DNA from 2 places in the Thermanaerosceptrum fracticalcis genome. Region 1 is predicted to be linked to the other one. Evidence: a T-box and tRNA genes for the amino acid it is inferred to sense, from the RefSeq annotation. Region 1 holds a T-box; the other holds one or more tRNA genes.
What was found. The T-box of region 1 lies ahead of alaS (alanine--tRNA ligase). A T-box ahead of a tRNA ligase gene usually reads a tRNA of that ligase, here a tRNA-Ala.
Positions count from the first base shown of each region.

Region 2: it encodes a tRNA-Ala, which carries the amino acid that the T-box ahead of alaS (alanine--tRNA ligase) is inferred to sense. The anticodon was not compared.

Region 1 covers NZ_CP045798.1:522,996-527,420, forward strand. The annotation lists gene BR63_RS02685 (PRC-barrel domain-containing protein) at 1-199, shown strand, start outside; gene BR63_RS02690 (hypothetical protein) at 225-395, shown strand; gene BR63_RS02695 (YtxH domain-containing protein) at 413-604, shown strand; gene BR63_RS02700 (AI-2E family transporter) at 702-1,721, shown strand; T-box leader at 1,776-1,994, shown strand; gene alaS (alanine--tRNA ligase) at 2,056-4,425, shown strand, end outside.
Region 2 covers NZ_CP045798.1:1,454,343-1,458,767, forward strand. The annotation lists gene BR63_RS19740 (hypothetical protein) at 29-163, opposite strand; gene BR63_RS07590 (hypothetical protein) at 385-960, opposite strand; gene BR63_RS07600 (IS3 family transposase) at 1,135-1,587, opposite strand; tRNA gene BR63_RS07605 (tRNA-Ala) at 2,038-2,113, opposite strand; gene BR63_RS07610 (class I SAM-dependent DNA methyltransferase) at 2,215-2,961, opposite strand; gene rsfS (ribosome silencing factor) at 2,958-3,311, opposite strand; gene yqeK (bis(5'-nucleosyl)-tetraphosphatase (symmetrical) YqeK) at 3,348-3,935, opposite strand; gene BR63_RS07625 (RNA recognition motif domain-containing protein) at 3,995-4,246, opposite strand; gene nadD (nicotinate-nucleotide adenylyltransferase) at 4,335-4,425, opposite strand, start outside.

The DNA.
Region 1 (4,425 bases):
CTGCGGTTCCTGGGTCATGACCATCAGCGGAAAGAACCTGGGAACTATAGAAGACATTGTCATCGAAGAATGTAACGGTAGTGTGGTCGGTTATGAAATATCTGACGGTTACCTGAAAGATTTCTTAATGGGAAGGTCTGTCATAGCCCAGGCCGATGTAGTAACCTATGGCGACGATGTTTTTATTGTGGCAGATTAAGAGAACGTAAGGGAGAGGGAAGACATTGAGATGTCCGGTTTGTAACGGTAAGTCTGTGGGTAAGGTGGGTGTAGACCAGTTTTACTGCTGGGATTGTTTTGTGGAATATCAAAAACAGGGTGATAACATTAAAATCTACTCAGTGGCCGAAGACGGCAGTTTGATTGATTTTCATGAACCCGCAAGCATTCTGTAAAGTCAGGAGGTGATGGTGTGCGGCGGGGCTTTATCAATGGTCTTCTAGTCGGAGGAATACTTGGAACCTTAGTCGGACTCTTTACTAGCCCCCAAATGAAACCAACCCCGGAAAAATATCTCATGGGGAGAACTAAGAAAATAGGCCGCCGGGCTGGGAAAATTATCTCTGAGATGACGCATGATTTCAGACGTATCATGAAAAAATAGTGTGGAAAAGTAAAAAGCAAGCTTAAGCTTGCTTTCTTTGTCAATTTATTAACTAAACAACACAGGTGAGGCATTATAACTAAAGTGGCGGGAAGCAATGAATTATAAAATTTTACGTATTCCTGGTACATTACTGGTCTTATTACTGCTCTTTTGGTTTCTTTGGTCTGTAAGGGCCATTTTAACGCCTTTTTTTATCGGATTTATCATTGCTTATATTTTGGACCCCTTTGTGGATATTTTAGAACAAAGCAGAATACCCCGTGCTTGGGCCATCATTTTCATTTATTTTTTCTTTATGGGCGCTTTCCTCCTGATAATTTTTTATGCCTTGCCCATTATCCTGGTTGACCTTAATAAACTCATCGAGGTTGTCCCCGAGTATACCCGGTTTATACAGGATACAATAAGGGAAATACAAAAAGAGTACAGTCGTGTTCCTATCCCGGACAGCATCAGACAGGTGACCGATGAAACCATTGTCCGTGGGGAAAGCCTGGTTATCTCCCTGATACAGGGGCTGGTCCAGGGGATTATCCATTTTTTTTCCCAGAGTTTTAATTTTATCCTTGCACCCATTCTTAGTTTTTACATTCTCAAAGAATTTAACAATTTAGGTAAATATGCTTTGATGTTCATTCCCGTGCGTTTCCGGGCGGAAGCAGCCCAGATTGCCAGCGAAATTAACCTGGTCTTACGTAAATTTATCCGAGGGAACCTTCTGGTGGCCTTCCTGGTGGCCATCCTCACCACTCTGGGCATGTATTTGATCGGTATGGATTTTCCCGTACTTTTGGGTATTGTGGTGGGAGTAACGAATTTCATCCCTTATTTCGGGGCTATTATCGGCACCATACCTGCCTTCTTACTGGCCCTCATCAAATCCAAATGGCTGGCTCTTTATGTCCTGGGTGTGATGTTTTTAGTTCAGCAGATTGAGGGGAATATTATCTCGCCGAAAGTACTGGGTGATTGCGTAGGACTGCACCCCCTTGTCATTATTTTTGCCTTGCTGGCAGGCGGACAATTATGGGGATTGGCTGGTTTAGTGGTGGCCATACCCCTGGCCGCCATAAGCAAGATTCTTCTTAAACATATCTTTGTTCGTCTTTTTTGAGTTTCGTTGACAAGGATATGCCCTTTTCGTATAATTAACATGTTGAGTAATATTGGAAAAACCGTGAAGGGATCAGTAAACTACACCGCCTGTCCAGAGAGGAAACCCTGGGGCTGTAAGGTTTCTCAGGAGGTCTGGTTGAAAGCCATCCCGGAGTTGCTGAAGGATGACTTCAGCGGGGGCATACCCTTACATGCCATGGTCATGTACCAATAAAGAGACCGCTTCGGCGGTAAGCAGGGTGGTACCGCGAGACGAACTCTCGTCCCTGACACGAAAGTGTTAGTGATGGGGTTTTTTTATTATTAAAAGATACTAAAGGGAGGTTTTACATATGCTTAGTGGTAATGAAATCCGGGAAATGTTTCTTAAATATTTTGAGAGCAAAGGACATACGCGTATAGCTAGTTCTTCCCTTGTACCCCATAATGACCCCACCCTTTTATTTACGAATGCAGGGATGAACCAGTTCAAGGATGTGTTCTTAGGTTTGGAAAAGCGCCCCTACTCCCGGGCCACCACGTCGCAAAAATGTGTAAGAGCCGGCGGAAAACATAATGATTTGGACACTGTGGGAAGAACAGCCCGCCATCATACTTTTTTTGAAATGCTGGGGAATTTCTCCTTCGGTGATTATTTCAAAAGGGATGCTATTATCTATGCCTGGGAATTCCTCACCAAGGTGGTGGGACTCCCGGAAGATAAATTATATGCCACCATTTATCAGGATGATGACGAAGCTTTCCAACTGTGGCAAGAGTTAACGCCTATACCCGCCGAAAGGATTATTAGACTCGGTGAAAAAGACAATTTCTGGGCTATGGGCGATACCGGACCCTGCGGGCCCTGCAGCGAAATCTTGATTGACCGGGGAGAAAAATATACCTGTGGTCCCAACTGCGGAATCGGTAAGTGTGATTGTGACCGTTACCTGGAAATCTGGAATCTGGTATTTATGCAGTACAACCGTGATGCAGACGGAACCATGACACCCCTGCCACGCCCAAGTATCGATACAGGTATGGGTTTAGAGAGAATCACCTCTGTGGTGCAGGGGGTAGACAGTAACTACGATACAGACTTGCTGAAACGTATTATCCAGAGTGTGGAGGAACTCTGCGGCAAATCTTATCATGGTGACCACAGGGGCTTCCCCTTCAGGGTTATTGCCGACCATATCCGTTCCTGTACTTTCCTGGTAAGTGATGGTGTACTGCCCGGAAACGAGGGCAGGGGTTATGTGCTGCGGCGTATCTTAAGGAGAGCTGTTCGTTTCGGTAAAGTCCTGGGTATAGATGAACCCTTTATGTATAAGCTCGTTCCTGTGGTAGTCGACCTGATGAAAGGGGCTTACCCGGAAATACAGGATAATATGGATTATGTGGCGAAAATTATCCGTATTGAAGAAGAAAGATTCCATGAGACCCTTAATGACGGGCTGCGCCTGGTACAGGACATTGTGAAGAGATTAAAGGAAGAAGGCCGGGATACCATACCGGGAGAGGAAATATTCCGTTTGTACGATACCTTTGGCTTCCCGCTGGATTTAACCCAGGATATTGCCGAAGAAACGGGTCTAAGGGTAGATTTGGCAGGTTTTAACCAGGCCATGGAAGAACAAAGGAAAAGAGCCAGAGCGGCCCGCCAGGAAGCAAGGGCCTGGGATTTGGCCTTAACGGTAACAAACCTTATAGGTGATGCACCGGCTACAAATTTTAGCGGTTACGGCAGTTTAACCGGTAAGGTCAATATTTTGGCCCTGATTAAAGATGGTGAACTGGTAAGTGCAGCCCATGAAGGTGATGAAGTGTACGTTGTAGTTCCTGACACACCTTTCTATCCCGAAGGTGGCGGACAGGTTGGTGACCAGGGAGAAATCCTGGCGCCCCATGGGAAAATAAGAATTACTACAACGAAAAAAATGCCTGACGGTAAAATTGTCCATACCGGCTTCGTTTCCGGGGAAGTAAAAAGTACAGATACAGTCACCATGGTCGTAGAGGCCAGCCTCCGACATGCTACCGCCCGTAACCATACGGCTACCCACCTGCTCCATAAAGCCCTGCAGCAGGTTTTGGGCGAACACGTTCACCAGGCCGGTTCGGCTGTAGAACCCCAACGGCTGCGCTTTGATTTTACTCACTTTGCGTCCGTAACCTCCGAAGAGTTGGAACGTATCGAGGACATTGTGAATGAACAGATTTTACGAGCCCTGGATGTAGAGGCTTTGGAAACCTCTTTAAGTGAGGCTAGGGAAATGGGAGCTATGGCCCTTTTCGGAGAAAAATACGGTGACACAGTGCGTGTCATTACCATTGGAGAATTCAGCAAGGAACTGTGCGGCGGCACCCATGTAAAAAATACCAGTCAAATCGGGTTGTTCAAGATTATCAGTGAAGCTGCCATAGGTGCTGGTTTACGTCGGATTGAGGCGGTCACAGGCGCTGAAGTCCTTAATTATCTGCGGGGGTGTGAGAATCACATTAAGGAAATATCAGCGAGCTTAAAGACGCCTGCCCACGAAATACAGCGCCGTATTCAGATTTTACAGGAAGACCTAAAACAGAAAGAAAAAACCATAGAACAGTTGGAAATTCAACTGGCCAGGCAGCAAGTCAATGAGCTCATGGATAGGGTTATCACCGTGAAAGACGTCCAGGTTCTGGTGAGCCGTGTTCAGGCCGGAGATATGGATAGTTTGCGT
Region 2 (4,425 bases), 930 kb from region 1:
CTACTTAATTCCTACTTAAATAGATGGCTTAATAGCCGACTCCACCCCAGAATCCGGGGAATAATAAGAGGATGAGGATTACCAGAAAGAGAATAGCAAATCCACGTCCTCCAAAGAATGGGAAGAAACCACAACCAGGATCAGGTGCATTTACATTAGCCATAACAATTCTCCTTTCATATTGGGATGTTGTCTTTAATGTAGTATATGAAACATTGCCCCATAAGGTGATTGCTTGACTAAAAATAAATAGCCCCTTGCATACCGACAAAATCCTCACGCCCTGGCTAGCGTAAGTTTCCTACTTATGGTTAAAATTGGTCCTGGAGCATTGTAAATACCCAACTGCGCTAATGCCCCGATTTTACCTAGTGTTAAACAACTTTAAAGAGGCTGTTTTCTTTCCGTCCTGCAACTCTTGGATTTTATTGGCATTACATTGCTCTTTATTTGTTCTGTGGTCGGTTCCGAAGGCTTAAGGTAATCGTTTTGCGGTTTGGTATCAAATAACGATGGGTGGCCTAATTTTGCGGCTACGGCAGTTGTAACAAGCCCGTATACAGCATGACTCGCCATGTAGGATAAGTTACTAGCGGCATCCGTTGGTCTAACTTGATTTGTGGGTAAAGCACCCAAAATAAAAGTAATAAACGAACCCATTGTTATTCCTGAAGTAATTCCTTTAGTTACAATATGGTCTCGCCCGGTTTTAGACAGTAAATATACCGATGCAATACCACCCAATATACCCATCCCAAAATCAAGTAAGCCCCCGAGAATTTGTCCTTTTATGTTAGTCGCCTCACTTTGTTTTGACACCCACACACCGGCAGCAGTTTTACGGAACGAACGCTGTGATATCTTTTTTTTTATGGAGACTTCATCAATCGCCATTTTTATGGCATTTCCGGCTAAACCGGCCACAACGCCCAAAACAATTCTGTCTTTAATCTTGAACACCTTAACCACTCCTAATAAATTATTGTCCGTTATTATTGTTGCTTTACCTAAACAATTTTAGTGCTGGAAAATTTAGTGGATTGGGTTTACATGCTCGCTTTGCAAACATAGCCATGGACAAGTTCTTTTTTTAGTGTGGCGAAGAAGGACTCCATACAAGCGTTGTCATAACAATCACCTTTGGCGCTCATGCTTTGCCGTATACCTGGCAACAAGCTTATCCTGACAGGCATAGGCAGCATATTGGGATCCCCTGTCAGAATGAAAGATAGTCCTTGGGCAGGTTTTTTTCTTAATAATCGCCTGTTCAATAGCATCAATGGTTAGCTGTTTTGTCATACGACTGTCCAGTGCCCAGCCGATAACCTTTTTGTGAAAGAGGTCTTCTACAGCTGCTAAATAAAGCCAGCCTTCGTCTGTCGGAATATATGTAATATCACCAACCCATTTCTGGTTAGGCCTTTCAGCTTTAAAGTCTTTCTCTAAAAGGTTAGGGGCTACGGGGTAGCCATGGTTTGAGTTGGTAGTAGCCTTGTATTTTCTTTTCAGGCGGCTGATTAACCCGTTTTCTTTCATCAGTCGTGCTAAACGCCGGTTACTACATTTTATCCTTTTTCTTTTAAGCACTTTTTTATTCTTCAATGACCATATGTCTGTTCTGCTATACTAACGGGTTTCTTGCCAAGGTCTGTAGTAGGCTTAACGATTTCTTTCTTGTAGTCAGCGCTAAATTTGCTCTTTTCAGTCATTTGCCTAACACGCCCTTTCTTTAGGTTCTATTATAACAACCTTTCTGCGTGTCCAGCAAACCGAGTACAGTCCACTTATATTGTAACCAATACAAAAAAACACACCTCATCGGTGTGTTAATTTCAATGGTGGAGCTAAGGGGATTCGAACCCGCCGACCCAAGGGCTCACGCCCTTTTCCCAGGGAACCGGATGGTTCCCTAGGACGCTCCGCTGTGACCCTCCTTATCCAATTAGGGGAGCTTCTCCCCCAAGCCCCCTCGAGGTCAGGGGTTCTTATATTGTAACCAATACAAAAAAACACACCTCATCGGTGTGTTAATTTCAATGGTGGAGCTAAGGGGATTCGAACCCCTGACCTCTTGACTGCCAGTCAAGCGCGCTCCCAACTGCGCTATAGCCCCGTATATGTTTTTGGGCCTCATTGACCTCACATATATAGATTATATGTACTGGAGGACATCTTGTCAACCTTAAAAATAAATGAATTTCCTGGGAAATTTATTTAAGCCTTTTGCGCTACGTAAAACAGCCTTTCCGCTTCGGGGTGAGGAGCAGCAAACTTCAGGTCACTGTAAATACCCAACACTGACAAATTTTTTCCTTCCAGCAACTGCTTCAACTGTGCTTCCGAATAATAACGTTCCTGGTGATATTCCTGGAAACGCCGGTACATACCGCTTTTATCTTGCTGGAAGATATCCAGGTTCATCTGACAAATACCGGTTTCCGCTGAAAAATTATTCTGCCAGATATAGCAGGTATCGTCACCTGCGTAGGCCAGGGTATTCTGACCCAGCACATGGGTAAACTTATGATAACTATGGACATCAAAAAGAAAGAGACCGTGCTCGTCCAAAGCCCTGTACACACAAGAAAAGGTTCTCTCCAGGTCCTCTTCTTTTAACAGGTAATTTAGACTGTCAAAGGCACATATGACTAAGTCAACCTTCTCCATGAGCTGGAAATTTCTCATGTTTTGACGATATAGACGGGGAGTAAAACCAGAAGCAAATATTTTTTCGTCGGCCACCATGAGCATTTCCTCGGAAATATCCAGCCCCTGGACTTCGTAGCCTCGCTTCAGGAGCTCTAAAGAAATATTTCCCGTACCACAGGCTAAGTCCAGGACTTTCCGCCCCTTCCAGCCATGTTTTGCCGCCAGGCTTAAATAAAAATCGGTATAAGCGGCATAGTCAATATGATCCATCAGCTTATCATATATTTTGGCCAGTTCACCATAGCTCTTCATTGTTTTTGCCCGGCAAAAGGTATCCTGGGGGCGTCTCCCCACAACCTTTCCAAATTGTAAAAGTTACGTTCTTCTTCCTGAAAGATATGAACAACAACTGTACCGAAGTCCATTAAAATCCACCTGCCCTCGGGGTAACCCTCCCGGCGCAGAAGCATGATTCCCTGCTTAGCCAACTGTTCTTCCACGTTATCAGCAATAGCCTGAGTTTGGATTCGAGAATTACCGTTGCCCAGGACAAAATAATCTGTAATCAAAGAGAGCTCTTTTAATTTAAGGATCGATATATCTCTACCTTTCTTTTCGTCAATTGCCCGGGCGGCCAGGAGCGCTACCTCTTTACTATCCATGAAAAGCCTCCTTTTTAAAATAAATATCTATAATCATTACTCATCATTAAAATTATCATGAAGTTGGAGAAGAAGCCAGTTTCTTGCCTCCACAGTCAAGGGGTGAATGAGCATTTTTCGTTCCAGAACATACCTGAGCGTGGAATCAAAGGCAAAAAGTAATCCTTTGTCTATATTTTCTGCACAGATCGCTCTTAGGGAGGCAATTCCCTCATAGGTACGTCCTGGCTCCAGCAAGTCTGCGAGATAAATAATTTTATCCAGCTCAGTCATGGGATAATGTCCTGTAGTATGATAACGTATAGCCTGCAAGACAGCTTCGTCGGTAATTTCCAGTTCCTGTTTTAAAAGCCAGGCTCCTACCGGACCATGTAATAAATCTGGCTGGACTTCCTCAGCTTTATATAAAATAATACCCTTTTTCCGGCCGATTCGCAAAAGTTCATCAGAAGGTAAATCTTTAGCATAATCGTGGAGCAGTGCGGCAAGATGAACCTGTTCCTCATCGAGTCCCCTACTTTTGGCCATTTCCAAGGCTGTTTCTGCCACACGCAAGGAGTGCTCAAATCTTTTTTTACTAAGTTTCTCCTTGATGATTTCCTTATAGTAGCTTAAGTCTTTCATCTTTCCTCTCCATACAAAAACCCCCTAGTTTACAGGGGGCAGATTCCAGTCGGTATTGACTATTCAGCACGGACTTTTGCTTCATTGACGGTTAAGGTCCTTCCATTAAATTCCTTACCGTCCATAGCAGCAATCATTTTTTCCGCATCTTCATCAGCCACTTCAACGAAACCGAAACCACGGGAACGACCTGTTTCTTTATCTTTGATGATCCGACTACTGATAACTTGACCATGGTTACTAAAAGCTGCACTTAAATCCTCGGGAGTAGTTGCCCATGGCAGATTGCCCACATATAGTGTTTTAGCCAATTCATTCACCTCACTAAAGTATATAGGTATAAGCTTGTTTCTATTATGTGTTAAAGGAAGTATATTATACCCTGTGAAGAATGAACTGTTAAGTACGATATAATTCATTTTTATAGATGAAATTTTCCACTGATTCCGGCAAAAGATACTTAATGGTACCTTTATTTTTGACTCTGTTG